3 regions of the Sphingomonas sp. HMP9 genome follow, and region 3 is predicted to be linked to each of the others. Evidence: riboswitches for the same ligand, from Rfam matches in the RefSeq annotation. Region 3 holds a riboswitch; each other region holds the start of a gene.
What was found. Region 3 has a riboswitch for cobalamin ahead of HMP09_RS03715 (HoxN/HupN/NixA family nickel/cobalt transporter). Riboswitches for the same ligand answer to the same signal wherever they lie in the genome.

Region 1 (6,368 bases), 170 kb from region 3:
ATGACGCGCTGGATGCGATCGCCGCGACGCTCGAGCGGCATGTCGACTTGGACGCGCTGCTAGCGCTAAGCGAGCGCGCGGGCCACCGCGAGCGCGACTAACAACCCGGTTTCGACGATCTCGATCCCGGCACCATGCGCGTCGCCAGTCACCCCACCGAGCGTCCGCCGCAACCATGCCGCGACGGCCACCGCTACGAGCGGAAGGGCAAGCAGCGCCGGTACTGCGACGGCAGCGAGCGCGAGTAGCAGGCCCCACCCGAGCAGGTCGCGAGGGCGGACCGCGCCGGCGACCGCTGCGCCGAGGCCACCGGGCCGGAGTGGCGGCAACAGCTTCGACCAGAGTAGCGGCCCCATCCTCGCGGCGAACGGTACGAGGATCAGGGGCCAGTGCGGTCCGATCGCATGCAACAGCACGAGCTTGGCGAGCATCTGCCCTACGATCGCGACGACGCCGAAGCTGCCGATATGCGGATCGGCCATGACCGCGAGCAGCCGCGTCCGATCGCCATGTGCCGCGCCGAGCCCGTCGGCGAGATCGGCGAGACCGTCGAGATGCAGCGCACCGGTGACCGCGATCCACACCAGTAGCGCGGCACAGGCGCCTGTCCACGGATCGACCAGCGCGCCCAGCCAGCCGGCGACTGCGACGATCGCGCCGATCGCCAGGCCGACGACGGGATAGAAACGGATCGCCGCGGCGAAATCCTCGGCGCCGCTATCGACGCGCGGCATCGGCAAGCGAGTGAGGAACCCGAACGCGACGATCAGCCGTCTCACGTCGCCAGCCCGACGATCTGCACGGTCCGCGTCGGGCCCGGCCAGATCCGTAGCGAGACAAGCGCAGCATAAGGGAGGTCGAATGCCCATATCTGCCGCCGATCGAACCCGCACAACGCCGCGAGTGCCGCGCGGATCGTGCCACCGTGCGTTACGACCAACGTCGATCTTGGCGGCACAGCGGCAAGGGCCTGCGCGACACGGGCCTGCAACGCGGACCAGCGCTCGCCGTCGGGGGGCGGCGCGGCGTCCGGATCGTCGTAGAAGGCGGCCAGTCGGGTTGGGTCGATTGCCGCCGGGGCCAGCCCGTCCCACGCGCCGAAATCCAGTTCCCGCCAACGTGGATCGGTCTCGACCGCAACGCCTCGCAGCTCGCCGATGGCCTGCGCACAGCCGCGCGCGCGGATCAGGTCGGATGCCTCGATCCGGTCGATCTCAAGCCCGCTGGCCCGCGCTAAACAGGCTGCGATCCCCGCCTCGGTCGCCGGATCGTCGGTTCGCCCGAGGAGCCGCCCCGCCACCGCCGGCGCACCGTGCCGCATCAGATACAGCATGTGCGCGCTCACGCCGCGGAAACGCCTGCCTCGGCGAAGGTCGCCATCTCGGCGTGCACCGCCAATGCGGCGCGGACAAGCAACGTCGCGGTCGCAGCGCCGCTACCCTCGCCCAGCCGCATCCCGAGCGACAGCAATGGAGCGAGGGCCATGTGCTCCAGCAGGCGCTGGTGTCCCGGCTCGGCCGAGACGTGTCCCGCCAGGCAATGCGCGAGGATGTCGGGGCACGCTGCCGCCAACGGCGCGACCGCTGCACAACAGATGAACCCGTCGAGCATCACCGGCACACCCGCCAACCGCGCGGCAAGCACCGCGCCCGCGATCGCCGCCAGCTCGCGTCCGCCGAGCCGCCGCAGGATCTCGAACGGCGTGCCCAGCCCGTCGCGGTGCAGCGCGAGCCCCTCGTCGACGACCGCGATCTTCCGCGCAATACCCTCGTCATCGACGCCAGTGCCCGGCCCGACCCAGTCGCGTGCCGACCCGCCGAAGCTCGCCAGACACAGCGCGGCGGCAGTGGTCGAGTTGCCGATTCCCATTTCGCCGAGGACGACCAGATCCGGCGCATCGGCGACTGCCGCCGCGCCCGCGTTGATCGCCGCGAGGCACTCGTCCTCCGACATCGCCGGGGCTTGCGTGAAGTCCGCCGTCGGCTGGTCGAGATCTAGCGAAACGATCTTGAGGTCGAGCCCCGCGGCGCGCGACAGTGCGTTGATCGCCGCGCCGCCCGCCTGAAAATTGGCGACCATCTGGGCTGTGACGGAGGCCGGAAACGCACTCACGCCGCGCGCGACGATGCCGTGATTGCCAGCGAACACCACAGCACTGCCGCGATCGAGCCGGGGCAGCGGGTTGCCCTGCCAGCCAGCCATGAACACCGCGATATCCTCCAGCCGCCCGAGCGACCCCGGCGGCTTCGTCAGATCCCCCTGCCGGGCGATCGCGGCGGACCGCGCCGCCGCGTCGGCCCGCGGCAATCCGCGCAACGCCGCCAGAAACGCGGCGGGTGTCGCAAACGCGGTCATTCGACCAGGAACCCCTCCGGCGGAGTCCGCGTGATGAAATGCCCTTTCACACCCTGCGGCCATTGCTTGAACGGCACCTGGCCGAATGCGCTCTCGCCGTAGAGCTTCGCGTAATCGAGGATCGCCCGCGCAGCATCCTCGGTAGCCTCGAACCGGCCGAGCACATAGCCGACCTTGGCAGGCGCGCGCAGGTGGATCGTGCAGAAATCCTGGCACGCGAACAGGCACGGCATCTCCTGCACCGCGACCCCGGCATATGCCGGATCGGTCGCCTGCACGGCCTTCAACGCGCTGACCAGCCGGGCGCCGCCGCGCACGCCGTCACCGTCGTCGCGCGCGTCGGCGGAATGGCGGCACGTGTTGCACGCGACCACCGCGACGCCGTCCTCGACCGGCTTCAGCATGTCCGTTCCCGGATGATCTCAAAACATATCACTATTGGCATAGGAACCCCTTCGGACAGTCGGTCCCGCACCACGCGAAGGGCAAAAGGCGCACGCCTCCAGCCTTTGCGCGACACGAAGCGATGTCGTCGCTCGGGGTGTTACCCGTCCGTTCGGCGCACCCTGGCCGGACGAAAGACGACCGCGACAGGCAGGTCTCCTGGCTCGCGGGTCAACGCCGTCCGCGCCGCCTTCTCGGGAGTATCCCAATGGCATGTGGCACGATGGCTCGCCGCGTACAGTTGCAGGGGCAGCCGGGTGTTTCCCGTTCCCATTTTCATTCCCCTCAGCGTTGCCGCCTCGGGAAAACCTGTCGCGGGTCGAGCGATACGCGGGCGGAAGAGGCGACGCAAGACACGGGCAGTATCCTTAGGACACGCGCCAGCATGTCCCACCCACCCCCGTCATCCTGACGAAAGTCAGGATCCAGGGTAACGAGCGCTACCCTCTTTGGCTCTGGATCCTGACTTTCGTCAGGATGACGGAGGACGGATGACGGACGTCGACGATCGCGGCGCGCCCCTAGAACTCCACCCCCAGCTGCGCCTTCACGCCCGACCGGAACGGATGCTTCACCTGCGTCATCTCGGTCACCAGGTCCGCCATCTCGATCAACGCATCCGGCGCGTTCCGCCCAGTCACCACGACATGCGTCATCTCGGGCTTGGCCGCCAACACCGCGAGAACCTCGTCGACGGGCAGATACTCATACCGCAACACGATGTTCAGCTCGTCCGCCACGACCATGGCATACGACGGATCCGCGATCATGCGCTTGACCTCGTCCCACGCCTCGCGCGCCACCGCGATGTCGCGCGCGCGATCCTGCGTATCCCAGGTGAACCCCTCGCCCATCGGCTTGAATTCGCACAGCACGGGAAACGCGTCGAAGACCGCCTTCTCGCCCGTCGCCATCGCGCCCTTGACGAACTGGACGACGCCGACTTTCCGGCCGTGCCCGATCATCCGCACCGCCATGCCGAAGGCGGCGGTCGACTTGCCCTTGCCCTTGCCCGTGTGGACGATGATCAGCCCCTTCTCGATCGTCTTGGTCGCGACGATCCGGTCATGGACCTCCTTGCGCTTGGCGCTCTTGGCATTCTGCTCGTCATCGGTCCGCATGATCATGTCCTCTCCCGCTCCCCGATGGCGGATCGCGCCGCGCGGCGCTAGAGCGTGCCTCATGCTCCGCATCACCGACCTCAAGCTGCCGCTCAACCACGCCGACGAGGCGCTCCCCGCCGCGATCCGCGACCGGCTGCGCGTGACGCCGCGCGACCTGATCCGCTACACGATCGCGCGGCGCGCGCACGACGCGCGCGACAAAATGGACATCCAACTCGTCTATTCGGTCGACGTCACGCTGAAGAACGAGGACACTGTCCTCACCCGCTTCCGCAAGGATCGCCACGTCCAGCGCACCCCCGACACCGGGTATCGCTTCGTCACCAAGGGCGGCCCGAGCTATACCGGCCCGCGCCCGGTGGTCGTTGGCGCAGGGCCCTGCGGCCTGTTCGCAGGACTCATCCTCGCGCAGATGGGGTTCCGCCCGATCATCCTCGACCGCGGCAAGGTCGTACGCGAGCGCACCAAGGACACATGGGGCCTCTGGCGCAAGAGCGTCCTCAACCCCGAATCCAACGTCCAGTTCGGCGAAGGCGGCGCCGGCACCTTCTCCGACGGCAAGTTGTGGAGCCAGATCAAGGACCCGCGCCATCTCGGCCGGAAGGTCCTGACCGAGTTCGTCAAGGCCGGCGCGCCCCCCGAAATCCTGACCGAAGCGCATCCGCATATCGGCACGTTCCGCCTCGTTACCATGGTCGAGAGCATGCGCGAGACGATCGAGGCGCTCGGCGGTGAATACCGCTTCTCGACCCGCGTCGACGGTCTCGACGTCGTCGAAGAGGGAGGCGTGCGCCAGCTTCGCGGCCTCCACCTGAGCACCGGCGACTATCTGGAGGCCAACCACGTCGTCTTCGCAGTCGGCCACAGCGCCCGCGACACGTTCGAGATGCTGCATGCCAAGGGCGTGCACGTCGAGGCCAAGCCGTTCTCGATCGGCGTCCGCATCGAGCATCCGCAGTCGTGGATCGACGAAGCGCGGTTCGGGCCTTGCGCCGGCCACCCCGATCTCGGTGCGGCGGCGTACAGCCTGTCGCACCACTGCAAGAACGGCCGCACCGTTTACAGCTTCTGCATGTGCCCGGGTGGCACCGTCGTCGCCGCGACCTCCGAGGAGGGGCGCGTCGCCACCAACGGCATGAGCCAATATTCGCGCAACGAACGCAACGCGAACTCCGGCATCGTCATCGGCATCGACCCCGAGCGCGACTATCCCGGCCACCCGCTCGCCGGGATCGAGTTGCAACGCCACTGGGAGTCGCGCGCCTATGTTGCGGGCGGGTCGAACTACAAGGCGCCTGCGCAACGGATCGGCGACCTGCTCGCGGGGCGCGCGTCGACCGCCCTCGGGTCGGTGGTCCCGTCGTACAAGCCGGGCGTGCATATGACCGATCTGTCGGAATGCCTGCCCGAGTTCGCGATCACGGCGTTGCGCGAGGCTCTGCCAGCATTCGGGCGCGAGATTCCCGGCTATGACCACCCCGACGCAGTGCTTACCGGCGTCGAAACACGGACGTCGTCGCCGGTGCGGATCACGCGCGGCGACGATTTCGTAAGCCTGAACACGGCGGGCCTGTTCCCGGCGGGTGAAGGTGCGGGTTATGCGGGGGGCATCCTGTCCGCCGCGGTCGACGGTATTAAGGTGGCGGAAGCGGTCGCGCTTAGCCTGACGGCGTAAGTCGGACGCTGCTTGTTCCCGCGCGTGGGCGAGGTCCACGAGCCACAAACGTTCGCGTTCGCACCCGGAGCTCCCGCCTTCGCAGACGGACGCGGAAGGCTGCGACACTAAGGTTTGGGCCTGATCATCATGACCACACTCACGGCACCTCCCCGGCGGAGGCCGGGGTCCAGTTGGGGTACAGAGGTGACTGCGCGAAGCGTCCGCTAACCTAGGCCTTCGCAACCGGGCCCCGGCCTCCGCGAGCGAAGCGCAGGAGTGTTACGCCGGTTACATTTGAAGGCTGCGACGTCGTTCGAGCCCCTCGACCTTGGCTCTGCCAACGCCCTTAAAACGAAGACCCGCCGCCCATACTTACTTCCGCCGCTGCGGCGCTGTCTCGATCAACCATGCGCGCGGCAACCCCGTCGGCTTTGCCCCCCCGTCGAGCCGTCGCGCACTGACCAAAGCGACCCGCTTCAGGATCATCTGGTCCTTGAACGCATCCATCCCGCCGCCCGTCGGCTTGGCGAGGATACGCTTCACCACATCCATTCCGGCGACGACATGCCCGAACGCCGCATAACCGGGATAGCCTGCGCGCGCGTCCATCGCTGGCGCCGGCCCGACCGTGATGAAGAAATTCCCGCCAGCCGACGCCGGCGTCATTCCCCGCGCCATCGATATCGTCGCGTCGAGATGCTTGATGCCGGTCATCGCAGTGGTCTCGAGCGGGAATGGCGGCAGGATCCGCCGCGCATCGGTGCGGATCCCCGCCTGGATGAAGCCGA
Region 2 (6,368 bases), 1.1 Mb from region 3:
CTCGCGATCGGCGAGATGGCAGGCGACAAGCAGAAGACCGCGCCCGACCGGATCGTCGCGATCGGGCTGGCCGCGCGCTTCATCACGTCGGCGATCGCGGGCGCGTCGCTTGTCCCGCGGCGGCAACGGTGGATCGGTGCCGCGGTCGGCGGACTGACCGCGGTGGCGGCATCCTATCCCGGCTGGCGCGCGCGGATGGCGGCGATGGCGCAATACGGCCAGACGCCGACGGGGTTCGTCGAGGATGCCGCGGTCCTTGCGGGGGCGGCGGCGATCGCGCGCAACGCGGGGTCTCTCCGCGCGGCCTGACGTCGGAGGCGTATTCCGGGCGGGCGGAAAAGCTGCCATGCGCCGGCGATGATCCGTATCTCGCTCACTACGCTCGCCTTCGTGCTGCTTTCGTCCGGCCGTGCGGTCGCGCAAATGACCGTTGCGCCTGCCGGTCAACCGGCTGACATCGTCGTCACCGGGCGCGGGCTTGCGAACGCGCCCGGCGATCGTGCGTACGACATCGTCACGATCGACCGCGACCGGATCCAGGCGAATGCGAGCAACCGGCTGGAAAGCGTGCTGGCCGATGTCGCTGGGCTGCAGCAATTCCGCCGGTCGGATTCGCGCAGTGCCAATCCGACCAGCCAGGGAATTTCGCTGCGGGGCATCGGCGGCAACGCGTCCAGTCGCGCGCTACTGGTGTTCGACGGCGTACCGCAGGCGGATCCGTTCGGCGGCTGGGTTGCGTTTCCGGCCTATGCGACGGGGCGTCTCGGGCGCATCCGCGTCACGCGCGGTGGCGGAAGCGGGTACCAGGGGCCGGGGGCGCTGGCCGGGACGGTCGAGCTTGAGAGTGCGACGCCGGACCGGGCAACGCCGCTCCAGGGCAGCGTTGCGTATGGCAGCCGGGATTCAGTCGATGCGCAGGGGTCGGCAGCCCTGGTGCGCGAGTCGGGGTTTGCGACCGTGTCGGGCGCGTATGCCCGTGGCGACGGCTTTACGCCGACAGTCGAAGAAAGCCGAGGGATCGTCGATCGCGCTGCGCCGTACGAGCAGGCGTCGGGGGCGTTGCGGACCGTGATCGGGATCGGTGCGAAGACCGAAGTGCAGATGAATGCGAGCGCGTTCACCGATCGGCGCGACCGGGGGAGCGACTTTACCGATAATACAAGCGAGGGCGCGGATGCGAGCGTCCGGCTGATCGGGCGCGGGCGCTGGGGCTATTCGGCGCTGGCGTATCTGCAGACGCGGGCGTTCGCGAGCAGCTTCAACAGCATCAATGCGCCGCGGACGACCGCGATCCAGTCGCTGAACCAGTATAATACGCCGGCGACCGGGATGGGCGGGCGCATCGAGATCGCTCCGCCGCTGGGGGAGAATATCACGCTCAGGCTGGGTGCGGATGTTCGCGATGTCCGCGGCAAGACGCAGGAGCTCTATACGTTCGTGTCCGCGGTGCCGACGCGGCGGCGCGAGGCTGGCGGTAGTACGACGACGACCGGTATGTTCGCGGATGGGAGCCTGGTGGCGGGCGACTTTACGGTCAGCCTTGGCGGGCGGGTCGACTGGTGGTCGATCGATGGCGGCTATCTGACCGAACGGCCGCTGGCGGGCGGGGCGGCATTGACCAACCTGCGCTATGCGGATCGCGACGGCAGCGAGACGACGGGGCGGGCGGGCGTGGCGTACCAGCCGGTCGAGGCGATCACGCTGCGCGCGGCTGGGTATCGCGGATGGCGGTTGCCGACGCTCAACGAGCTGTATCGGCCGTTCCGTGTCGGCAATGATGCGACCGCGGCCAATGCACTGCTGTCGCCGGAACGGCTGACGGGGGTCGAGGGTGGTGTCACGCTGGCACCGGCGCCGGGGATGAGCATCGCCGCGACCTATTTCTACAACCGGCTGAAGGATGCCGTGGCGAACGTCACGACGACCAGTCCATCGCAGGTGCTGCCGGGGGTGACCACCTACCGTGTCCGCCAGAATCTCGACGCGATCCGCGCGCAGGGGTTCGAGCTGGATGCGGCGTATCGGCCCGGTCCGATCGGTGTGCAGGCGTCATGGTCGCATACGAGTTCGACGGTCGAGGGTTCGGGGATCACCGCCGCGTTGGACGGCTTGCGACCGGCGCAGACGCCGCGCGACCAGGTGTCGGGGACGGTCGACTGGCGGCGCGAGGCGGCGGCGGTGTCGCTGACGGTGCGGCATATCGGGCGACAGTATGACGACGACCAGAACACGCGGGTGCTCGCTCCGGCGACGACGCTGGATGCGTATGCGGCGTTACCGATCACGCGCTCGCTGGTCGCTGAACTGCGCGGGGAGAATCTGTTCGACGAGCGCGTCGAGGCAGGGATCAGCGGCGCGACCATCGTCGAGCGCGCGACCCCGCGGACGATCTGGGTGGGGCTGCGGTACGGGCTCCGGTAAGATTCATTTCGCCCCGCCAAGGAAACGAAGATAGCGTGTTTCCCCCGCGAAGGCGGGGACCCAGTCTGGGCTCCCGCCTTCGCGGGAGAGCAAGGAAGGGAACGCGTCGTCCTGACCAACACGCCACCACCCCGGCGAAGGCCGGGGCCCAGTTGGCAAGGTCGCAGTAACGAGGGGCAGCGCTCCCTTAGCGACGTTTCCCAACTGGGCCCCGGCCTGCGCCGGGGTGGTGCTATGGATGGTCAGCCTGCTTACCCCAGCGCCCCCTTGCGGGTCGATGCTCCTTATCCCCCGCGTTGACCCGTGCCTGGCGCGCGACTAATGCCGCCCTCGTGAAGGGTTCCCGGCGACGGGATCAAAAGGGAAGTCGGTGCGCGGAGATCCGCAAGACCGGCGCTGTACCCGCAACTGTGACCGGATAGCGGCCACCCCGAATATGCCACTGGGTTTCGACCTGGGAAGGCGGGGTGGACGCGGCGACCCGGAAGCCAGGAGACCTGCCTCTCACGGTCGATCCACTGCGCGGGCGGGTGTCCGGCGCGGACGAGTGCTCCGGCATAGCCGGGTTTCCTCGAGCGAGAGACGTCTGGCCGCGCTGCGAATGGTCGCAGGCGGTTCTGGTTAGGACGTGCCTGATGACGAAGTTCTTCCTTCTCCTGGGCGCCGCGATGATCGTGGCACCGGCGAATGCCCAGACGATCCCCGATAGCGATGCCTCCGACATCGTCGTCACCGCGACCCGCGCGGCGCAACCGCTGAGCGAGATCGGCCAAGCCGTGACCGTGATCGACCGCGCCGAGATCGAGCGCCGGCAAACCACCGTGGTGTCCGACCTGCTCGCGACCACGCCCGGCGTCACCGTCACGCGCAACGGCACGGTCGGTGCGCTGACCAGCGTCCGCATCCGCGGCGCCGAGGCGGACCAGACGCTCGTCGTGATCGACGGCGTGCGCGTCAACGATCCGTCGTCGACCGGCGGCGGCTTCAACTTCGGCAACCTCCTGTCGAGCTCGGTCGAGCGGATCGAGGTGTTGCGCGGGCCGAACTCGGTGCCGTGGGGCAGCCAGGCGATCGGCGGCGTCGTCAACATCATCACCGCCGCGCCGACCGAAGGCGTCCAGGCGCGCGCCAACGCCGAATATGGCTATGCCGACGGCGTGTTCGCCAGCGCCGGCGTCTCGGGCAAGTCGGGGCCGGTGTCGGGATCGCTGACCGGCGGATATCTGCGCACCGACGGCATCTCGTCGGCGGCCAGCGGCACCGAGCGCGACGGCTATCGTCAATATGGCGCGACCGGGCGGCTCGGCGTCGAGTTCGCGCCGGGCATCGGCCTCGACCTGCGCGGCTATTTCGCGGACAGCCGTGTCGACATCGACGATGGTTTCGACCCGGAGACGTACGTGGTGGCGGACAGCCCCGCATATGGCACGACGCAGGAGGTGTACGGCTATGCCGGGCTGCATGCGAACCTGGCCGACGGCCGGTTCAACAATCGCGTGGCGTTCACGATCGCCGACATCAACCGCGACAACTTCTCCAACCCCGGCGGCGACATATCGTTCATCGGTCGCGGCCGCAGCGAGCGCTATGAGTACCAAGGCGACTTCCGCCCGATCGACCGGGTGCGCGTGGTCGCAGGCGTCGAGCGCGAGAACAGCCGTTTCAACGACGGCACTACCTTCGCGGATACCGGCATCACCAGTGTGTACGGCCAGCTGATCGTCAAGCCGCTCGACATTCTCACCGTCACCGGCGGCATCCGCAACGACGATCACGACGATTTTGGCAGCCACACGACGGTCGGCGCGAACGCTGCACTTGCCCTCAACGCTGGCACCACTTTCCGCGCCAGCTACGGCGAGGGCTTCAAGGCACCGACCTTGTACCAGCTCTTCTCCGACTACGGGAATTCCTTCCTCGCTCCGGAGACCGCGCGCAACTTCGACGTCGGCGTCGAACAGGCGTTTCTCGGTAACCGGGCACGCGTCGGCGTCACCTATTTCAATCGCCGCACGCGCAACCAGATCGACTTTCGCGATTGCAGCCCGGCCGAGCTGGCGACGCGCGACTCGATCTGCGCCAACCGTCCGTTCGGCGTCTACGACAATGTTGCGCGGGCCGAAGCGGAGGGCGTCGAGTTTACGCTCGCGTTGCGCCCGGTCGACGCGCTGACGCTGACGGCAAACTACAGCTATATCGACACCGAGAACCGTTCGATCGGCGACAATTTCGGCAATGATCTCGCGCGGCGCCCCAAGCAGACCGCGAGCGTCGATGCCGATTACCGGTTCGGGTTCGGCCTGTCCGTCGGCGGCACCGTGACGATGGTCGGTGACAGCTTCGACGACGCCGGCAATACCACGCGGCTCGACGGCTATGCGCTCGCCGGGGTTCGTGCGGAGCTGCCGATCGGCGAGCGGTTCGCGGTCTATGGCCGTGTCGATAACCTGACCGACGCGCGATACGAGACGATCGCCGGCTACGGCAATTACGGCCGCGCGGCCTATGGCGGCGTGCGGTTGCGCCTGAAGTGAGCCGGGCGGCGATCCTCCTCGCGCTCCTGCTCGGAGGCTGTGCCAGGCCCCCGAGTCTGGCGGCGAGCGGGGGCGGGGGGATCGTCTCGACCAATCCGTGCGTGGATGCGGTGCTGATCCGCATCCTGCCGCCCGCGCGGATCGCCGCGATCAGCCATTATTCGCAAGACCCGTCCGCGACCTCGATCCCTATCGCCGTCGCCCACCGGTTTCGCGGGATCGCCGGGACCGCGGAGGAGGTGATCGCGCTCCATCCCGATCTGGTCATCGCCAGCACCTATACGCCGCCCGCGACGCAAGCGGCTTACGCGCGGGCCGGGCTGAAGACGCTGCTGGTCGGCATCCCCGACTCGATTGCGGAAAGCCAGGCGCAGGTCACGCAGATCGCCGAGGCCGCGGGAGCGCCGATGGGTGGCGCACGGATCAACGCCGAGATCGACCGCGCGGTGGCACGCTGGAGCCGCAAGGACAGCGCTTCGCCAAGCGCGTTGCTCTATATCAGCGGCGATCTCGCGACCGGGGGAAGCACGTTGCTGAACGACATGATGACGCGCGTCGGCTTCCGCAACGCGGCCGCGACCTACGGCCTGACGCATACCGGCACGCTGTCCGCCGAGACGATCGTGACGCAGCCGCCCGCCGTCGTGATCGCCTCCGAACGCGCCGGCCGCGGCACCGCGTTGCGCCACCGTTTGTTGCCGCGCACGCCGCAAGCCGTCTTCTCGCGCGTGCTGATCAATTGCGGCGGGCCGACGATCCCGCCTGCTCTCGAACGCCTCGCCGCGATCCGGGCGGGGCTGTGATGCGACATGCACGCCACTTAGGCGTAGGCGGGGGTCCAATTGGAATGGCCAAAATAATTGCGCGCTGCCCACTGTCGCAAGTGTTCCCCAATTGGGCCCCGGCCTCCGCCGGGGTGGTGGCGTTCGGCATGCTTCGGGACGCATTATGATGACCCGCTTGCTCAAACTCATCGCGCTTGGCCTGCTTGTAGTCCTCCTGTTCGGGCTGTCGCTCGGCTGTGGGAAAGTCTGGGTGCCGGCCTCCGCCTGGTTCTCCAGCGATCCGCGCTGGTGGATCATCCTCGAACTGCGCCTGCCCCGCGCGGTACTCGGGCTCGCGCTCGGCGCGACGCTCGGGCTGTCGGGGGCGGTGCTGCAAGGGTATCTCCGCAACCCGCTCGCCGACCCCGCGGTCGTCGGCGTGTCGTCGGTCGCAGCGCTTGCGGCGGTGGCGGCGATCGTGTTCGGTTTGGGCTCCGGCCCCGCGATCTTCGTCGCCGCGATGCTGGGCGCGGGCGGCGCGGTCGCGTTGCTCGCCGCGCTGACATGGCGGTCGCCGAGCGCGATCACGTTCATCCTCGCGGGCACGGTGCTGTCGAGCCTTGCCGGTGCGCTCACCGCGTTCCTGATT
Region 3 (6,368 bases):
AGCCGACCGACCACCGCCGGCGAAAGGTTGGGCGCGTCCTTGCCAAGGAGCGCCGTGAGCGCCTCCTGAAAATCGCCGGTCGAAACCCCGCGCAGATACAGCACCGGCAGCAGCGCATCCAGGCTCTTGGTCCGCCGTGCCCAGCGCGGCAGGATTGCCGACGAGAAGCGCACACGCTCCCCTTCCTCGGCCCCCCCGCGATCACGGATCTTCACGCGCGACACCGGCACCGGGCCAATCCCGGTCTGGACCTGACGCTCTGGCCCGTGCCCGTGGCGCACCAGGCGCGACCGTCCATCGGGTAGTCGCAGGTCGTCTCGCGCCGCCAGGAACGCCTCGGCCTCCAGTTCCACCGCCTGCGCAAGCAGCCGGCGAGCTCCGGCACGCAGCACCTCGGTCAACGGATCGTCGACATCATCGGGCTGGCGAAATTGAACGACGTTGGTAGTATCGGTCATGGCGTATCGCTCTCCTTGAGAGGTTCCGGCAGGCTCATCACCCGCCTCGATACGCCGCCTTCAATCCTCCACCGTCACCCATTTTCCAACATAGCTCGCGCGCCTACCTCGTCGACTTTTTCGAGCGCGAGATCCCCGCGCGACGTAGCGGCGATGGACAGGATTTCTTCTCGCAATTCTGCCGTGCGACCGATGACGACGGCGCACCGCTGACCGCGCTGGCGATCGCCGACCACATGAACTTCCTGATGATGGCCGCGCACGACACGATCACCTCGTCCGCGACCAGCCTCGTCATGCTGCTCGCGCGCAACCCGGACTGGCAGGAGCGGTTGCGTGGCGAGGTCGCGGCGCTGGATACGGCGCTGCCGCTGACCGAGCAGCTCGATCGCCTCGTCCTCACCGAATATGCGTTCAAGGAATCGCTGCGGATGATGCCGCCGGTCCCGTCGATCCCGCGGCGGGCGCTGAAGCCGTTCCGCTTCGGCGGGTTCGACATTCCGGCGGGGACCAGCGTCGGCGTCGGCATCACCTATACGCATCACATGGCGGAATATTGGCCTGATCCCGAGCGGTTCGATCCGCTGCGCTTCACACCCGAGGCGTCGAAGGGCCGCCACCGGTTCGCGTGGGTGCCGTTCGGCGGCGGCGCGCATATGTGCATCGGGCTGCACTTCGCGACGATGCAGATGCGACTGCTCATCGCGCATCTGCTGACGCGCTACCGGATCGAGGCGGCGCCGGGCAGCGGTGATGCGTGGCAGGTGTTCCCGATCCCACGCCCGAAGGACGGTCTGCCGGTGACGTTCGTTCCGCTTGCTTCGCCGTAACAATTCGTCATCTTCGCAGCCGACCAACTGGGCGGGGCAAGATATGACGATGCGCTACATGATGCTGGCCGGTGTGGCGCTGCTCGCGACGGCCGCGGTGGCGCAGGTCCAGCCACCGCGCGTTGCGAAGAAGCCGTTCCAGGTGACGTCGCCCAACGGCGCGCGCGAGGACGATTATTACTGGCTGCGCGACGACACGCGCAAGAACCCGCAGATGCTCGCCTATCTCGCCGCGGAGAACGCCTATGCCGATGCGCAGCTCGCGTCGCTGAAACCGCTCGAGGCCAAGCTCTACGAAGACACCGTCGCGCATATCAAGCAGGACGACAGCTCGGTCCCCTATGCCAAGAACGGCTATTATTACGGCTCCCGGTTCCAGACGGGCGCGGATTATCCGATCCTAGAGCGCCGCAAGGGCAGCCGCACCGCGCCGCCCGAAATGCTGTTCGACCAGCCGGCAATGGCCAAGGGCCACAGCTTCTTCGCGCTGAGCGATTGGGCGGTGAGCCCCGACAACCGCCGCGTCGCCTGGGCCGAGGATACGGTGGGGCGCCGCCAATATGTGCTGAAGGTGAAGGATCTCGCGACCGGCGCGCTCCTCGCCGACACCCTCTCGAACATCGAGCCCAACGTCGTCTGGGCGGACGACAACAAGACGATCCTGTACGTCGAGAAGGACCCGGTGACGCTGCGCGGCTACCGCGTGAAGGCGCATGTCCTCGGCACCCCGGTCGCGAGCGACCGGCTGCTATATGAGGAGAAAGACGACAGCTTCTCGATCGACGTCTCGCGTACGTCGGACGACAGGTTCGTGTGCATCGGCGTGAGCAGCACGGTCAGCGACGAGCAGCGTTGCGCTCCCGCCGCTACGCCAACGAATTTCACGATCGTCGCGCCGCGGGCGCGAGAGTTCCGCTACAGGTCGGATCATCTCGGCAAACGCTGGATTATCCGCACCAACAAGGATGCCGAGAACTACAAGCTCGTCACCGTCGCCGACGCCGATCTTGGCAAAGGAAGGCCTGCTTGGCATGACCTGACCGTTGCCAGCGACAGGGTCTTCATCGAGAGCTTCAAGCCGTTCGATGGGTTCGTCGCAATCGACCAGCGCGAGGGTGGCAATCGCATGATCCGCGTGCTGAGCGACGCGGGCAAGTCGACCCCCGTCACCGCCGACGAACCCGCCTATCGCATGTCGCTCGACGTCAACGAGGAAACCGCGACGCCGTGGGTTCGGTACACCTATGGCTCGCTCGTGACCCCGACGACGACCTACGAGGTCAACGCGCAGACCGGCGAGCGGCGCGTGCTGAAGGTCGCACCGGTGCCGGGCTATGATCCCGCGAAGTACGTAACCGAACGCGTCTGGGCACCCGCTCGCGACGGTACGCGGATCCCGGTCTCGCTGGTCTATGCCAAGGGTGTGAAGCGCGACGGCACCGCGCCGCTCTTCCAATACGCCTATGGCAGCTACGGCATTTCGAGCGATCCGGCGGTCGATCCGGGCCGGATCGGCCTGCTCGATCGCAGCGTCGTCTACGCGATCGCGCACATCCGCGGCGGGCAGGAGATGGGGCGCGGCTGGTATGACGACGGGCATCTGCTCAACAAGAAGAACAGCTTCACCGACTTCATCGATGTCACCCGCTATCTCGTCGCGCAGAAATATGCCGCCAAGAACCGTGTGGCCGCGATGGGCGGCAGCGCGGGCGGACTGCTGATGGGCGGCGTCGCGAACATGGCGCCGGCGGACTACAAGCTGATCATCGCACAGGTGCCGTTCGTCGATGTCGTTACGACGATGCTCGACGCGTCGATCCCGCTGACGACGTTCGAGTACGACGAATGGGGCAACCCCGCGCAGAAGGCGTCGTACGATTACATACTGAGCTATTCGCCCTACGACAACGTCGCTGCGAAGGCGTATCCGGCGCTCTATGTCGGCACCGGGCTGTGGGACAGCCAGGTGCAATATTACGAGCCGACCAAATGGGTGGCGAAGCTGCGCGAACTGAAGACCGACACGAACCCGCTGCTGTTCCGGGTCAACATGGAGGCTGGGCATGGCGGAAAGTCGGGCCGCTTCGAACGCTATCGCCAGAATGCCGAATGGCAGGCGTTCATGCTGCAACAACTTGGCCTGACGAAATAGCACGCCCGTTGGCACGCGATCGAAAGCAGGGTACCGATCGCGCGGGACGCGGCTTCGAGCCGTTTCCCGTGATCGCGTCGGTGCCCGGAAGGGCTTGATTGGGAATGCGGTGCGGACGGTTCGCCGTCCTATGCCGCGGCTGTCCCTGCAACTGTAAGCGGCGAGCGAAGCGCACGAGCCCTTTTCGCGAGGGCAGCCACTGGGCCGAAGAGCCTGGGAAGGCGTGGGTGCCGAGCGTTGACCCGCGAGCCAGGAGACCTGCCGGCGTCTGGTCGCTCTTGTCCCGGTCCAGGGGGTGGCCGAGGCACGGTGAACGCCGTCTGAGCGACGACCTTGTGGCGGGGGCCGCATCGGCGTCGTGCGTCGGTCGCTCATGGCGTCCGGTCGTCGCACGGCCCGGCCGTTCGCGGCAGGCCCCGGTCCTCGTCGGACGCCGGGGAGTTCTGCATGACGACTGTCACGATCGAGAAACCGGCGACGCTCGATAAACCCAGGCGACTGTCGACGCGCAAACGCATCGGCTGGATGTTCGCAGCCCTTGTCGTGGCCAACATCGCCGCCTGGGGCTGGGCGTTCTCACTTTTTAATGCGCAGCCGCTGATGCTCGGCACCGCGTTGCTCGCTTGGGGGCTGGGTTTGCGCCACGCAGTCGATGCGGATCACATCGCCGCGATCGACAACGTGACGCGCAAGCTGATGCAGGACGGCCAGCGCCCGATCGCGGTCGGCTTCTGGTTCGCGATCGGCCATTCGGGGATCGTGCTGATCGCCGCGGTCGCGATCGCGCTCACCGCCAGCGCGCTGGCGCAGTTCGAGGCGTTCAAGCAAGTCGGCGGCGTGGTCGCCACCGTCATTTCGGCGGTGTTCCTGTTCACGATCGCGGCGATGAACCTCGTCATCCTGCGCTCCGTGTGGCGGACGTTCGGCCATGTCCGCGGCGGCGGCGTCTATGTCGAGGAAGACCTCGATCTGCTGCTCGGCAACCGCGGGCTGCTCGCGCGCCTGTTCCGGCCGATGTTCCGGCTCGTCACGCGCAGCTGGCATATGGCCCCGCTCGGGTTCCTGTTCGGGCTAGGCTTCGACACCGCAACCGAGGTCGCGATCCTCGGCCTGTCCGCGAGCCAGGCGGCGGACGGTCTGTCGATCGGCACCATCCTCGTGCTCCCGATTCTCTTCGCGACGGGCATGGCACTGGTCGACACGGCGGACGGCGTCGTCATGCTCGGCGCGTATGAATGGGCGTTCGTGAAGCCGATCCGCAAGCTCTACTACAACATCACGATCACGCTGATCTCGGCGATCGTCGCGATCGCGATCGGCGGGATCGAGACGCTGGCACTGCTGGGCGCGAAGCTTGGCTTGACCGGCGGCACCTGGGACGTGGCGACCGCGCTCGGCGAGAACTTCAACGGCCTTGGCTTTGCGATCATCGGCCTGTTCGTGCTGTGCTGGGTGCTGAGCTTCGCGATCTACCGCTGGAAACGCTTCGACGAGATCGAGGTCGTGCACGGATGACGAGTGCACCCCGTCATCATGGGCTTGACCCAGGATCCAGAGCCACAGGCGACAGCGTCCGTCAATCTGGATCCTGACTTTCATCAGGATGAGGGGACCGAGCGAGTTGGCACGCCAAAGATATTCCTCTAACCCACCCTCGAGGCTCGGTTTCACCGAACCTCGACAGATCGCGCCGGTGCCCTTCGGGGCTTGAATGGGAATGCGGTGCGGGAGGTATCCTCCCAATGCCGCGGCTGTCCCTGCAACTGTAAGCGGTGAGCGAGACGCACAAGCCCTTCGCGAGGGGGCAGCCACTGGGTGCAAACCTGGGAAGGCGTATGTCGAGCTTTGACCCGTGAGCCAGGAGACCTGCCAGCGCAACGGTCGCTCTTGCCTTGATCCAGGGGATGGTCGCGGCACGGTACTCCGTCTGAGCGACGAACGCGTGCGGCCGAAAGGTCGTGCGTGCCCGCGTATGCTCGAAGGAGAACAACAATGTCGGACCGTTCGCCAACCCTGGCAAAAGTCCCCGTCACCATCGTTACCGGCTTCCTGGGCGCCGGCAAGACCACGCTGATCAGCCACCTGATCCGCAACGCGAACGGTCGCCGTCTCGCGGTCGTCGTCAACGAATTCGGAACGCTCGGCATCGACGGCGACATTCTCAAGGGCTGCGCAATCCCCGATTGCCCGGCCGAGAACGTGGTCGAGCTGGCGAACGGCTGTATCTGCTGCACGGTAGCTGACGACTTCATTCCGACCGTCGAGACTCTGCTCGCGCTCGACCCGCGCCCCGATCACATCCTGATCGAAACGTCCGGCCTCGCGCTCCCCAAGCCGCTGCTGAAAGCGTTCGATTGGCCGGCGATCCGCTCGCGCATCACCGTCGACGGCGTCATCGCGCTTGCCGATGCGGAGGCGGTCGCCGCCGGACGGTTCGCGCCCGACGTCGCCGCGCTCGATGCGCAGCGCGCCGCCGATCCGAGCGTCGATCACGAGACGCCTCTGTCCGAAGTGTTCGAGGACCAGCTCGCGTGCGCCGATCTCGTCCTGCTCACTAAGGTCGATCTCGCCGGTCCCGAGGGCGTCGCCAAGGCGCGCGCGGTCATCGCCGCCGAGTCCGCCCGCCCGCTCCCGGTGATCGACCTGACCGACGGCATCATCGACCCGCGCGTGATCCTGGGCCTGAACGCCGCCGCCGAGGACGACATCGCCAGTCGCCCATCACATCACGACGGCGAAGACGATCACGAGCATGACGATTTCGACAGCGTCGTCGTCGCGCTCGGCGAGATCGCCCATCCTGCCGAACTTGCCGCCAGGATCGAAGCGCTCGCCCGCAGCGCCGACATCCTGCGCGTGAAGGGATACGCCGCGGTCGCCGGCAAGCCGATGCGCCTGCTCGTCCAGGCGGTCGGCGCGCGGGTCCGG

Region 1: another riboswitch for cobalamin. It lies ahead of HMP09_RS04475 (DUF1636 domain-containing protein); the one in region 3 lies ahead of HMP09_RS03715 (HoxN/HupN/NixA family nickel/cobalt transporter).
Region 2: another riboswitch for cobalamin. It lies ahead of HMP09_RS08580 (TonB-dependent receptor plug domain-containing protein); the one in region 3 lies ahead of HMP09_RS03715 (HoxN/HupN/NixA family nickel/cobalt transporter).

What each region holds. Positions count from the first base shown of each region.
Region 1 is NZ_AP022673.1:1,027,352-1,033,719, forward strand. It holds gene HMP09_RS04455 (cobyric acid synthase) at 1-101, shown strand, start outside; gene cobS (adenosylcobinamide-GDP ribazoletransferase) at 66-779, opposite strand; gene HMP09_RS04465 (histidine phosphatase family protein) at 776-1,345, opposite strand; gene cobT (nicotinate-nucleotide--dimethylbenzimidazole phosphoribosyltransferase) at 1,342-2,355, opposite strand; gene HMP09_RS04475 (DUF1636 domain-containing protein) at 2,352-2,759, opposite strand; cobalamin riboswitch at 2,932-3,127, opposite strand; gene cobO (cob(I)yrinic acid a,c-diamide adenosyltransferase) at 3,321-3,926, opposite strand; gene HMP09_RS04485 (NAD(P)/FAD-dependent oxidoreductase) at 3,982-5,598, shown strand; gene HMP09_RS04490 (peptidylprolyl isomerase) at 5,953-6,368, opposite strand, start outside.
Region 2 is NZ_AP022673.1:1,941,628-1,947,995, reverse strand. It holds gene HMP09_RS08590 (DUF4126 domain-containing protein) at 1-309, shown strand, start outside; gene HMP09_RS08585 (TonB-dependent receptor) at 358-2,421, shown strand; cobalamin riboswitch at 2,742-2,940, shown strand; gene HMP09_RS08580 (TonB-dependent receptor plug domain-containing protein) at 3,057-4,955, shown strand; gene HMP09_RS08575 (ABC transporter substrate-binding protein) at 4,952-5,758, shown strand; gene HMP09_RS08570 (FecCD family ABC transporter permease) at 5,907-6,368, shown strand, end outside.
Region 3 is NZ_AP022673.1:854,883-861,250, reverse strand. It holds gene HMP09_RS03730 (IS256 family transposase) at 1-458, opposite strand, end outside; partial or broken gene HMP09_RS03725 (cytochrome P450) at 554-1,288, shown strand; gene HMP09_RS03720 (S9 family peptidase) at 1,332-3,440, shown strand; cobalamin riboswitch at 3,502-3,720, shown strand; gene HMP09_RS03715 (HoxN/HupN/NixA family nickel/cobalt transporter) at 3,888-4,955, shown strand; cobalamin riboswitch at 5,115-5,328, shown strand; gene cobW (cobalamin biosynthesis protein CobW) at 5,433-6,368, shown strand, end outside.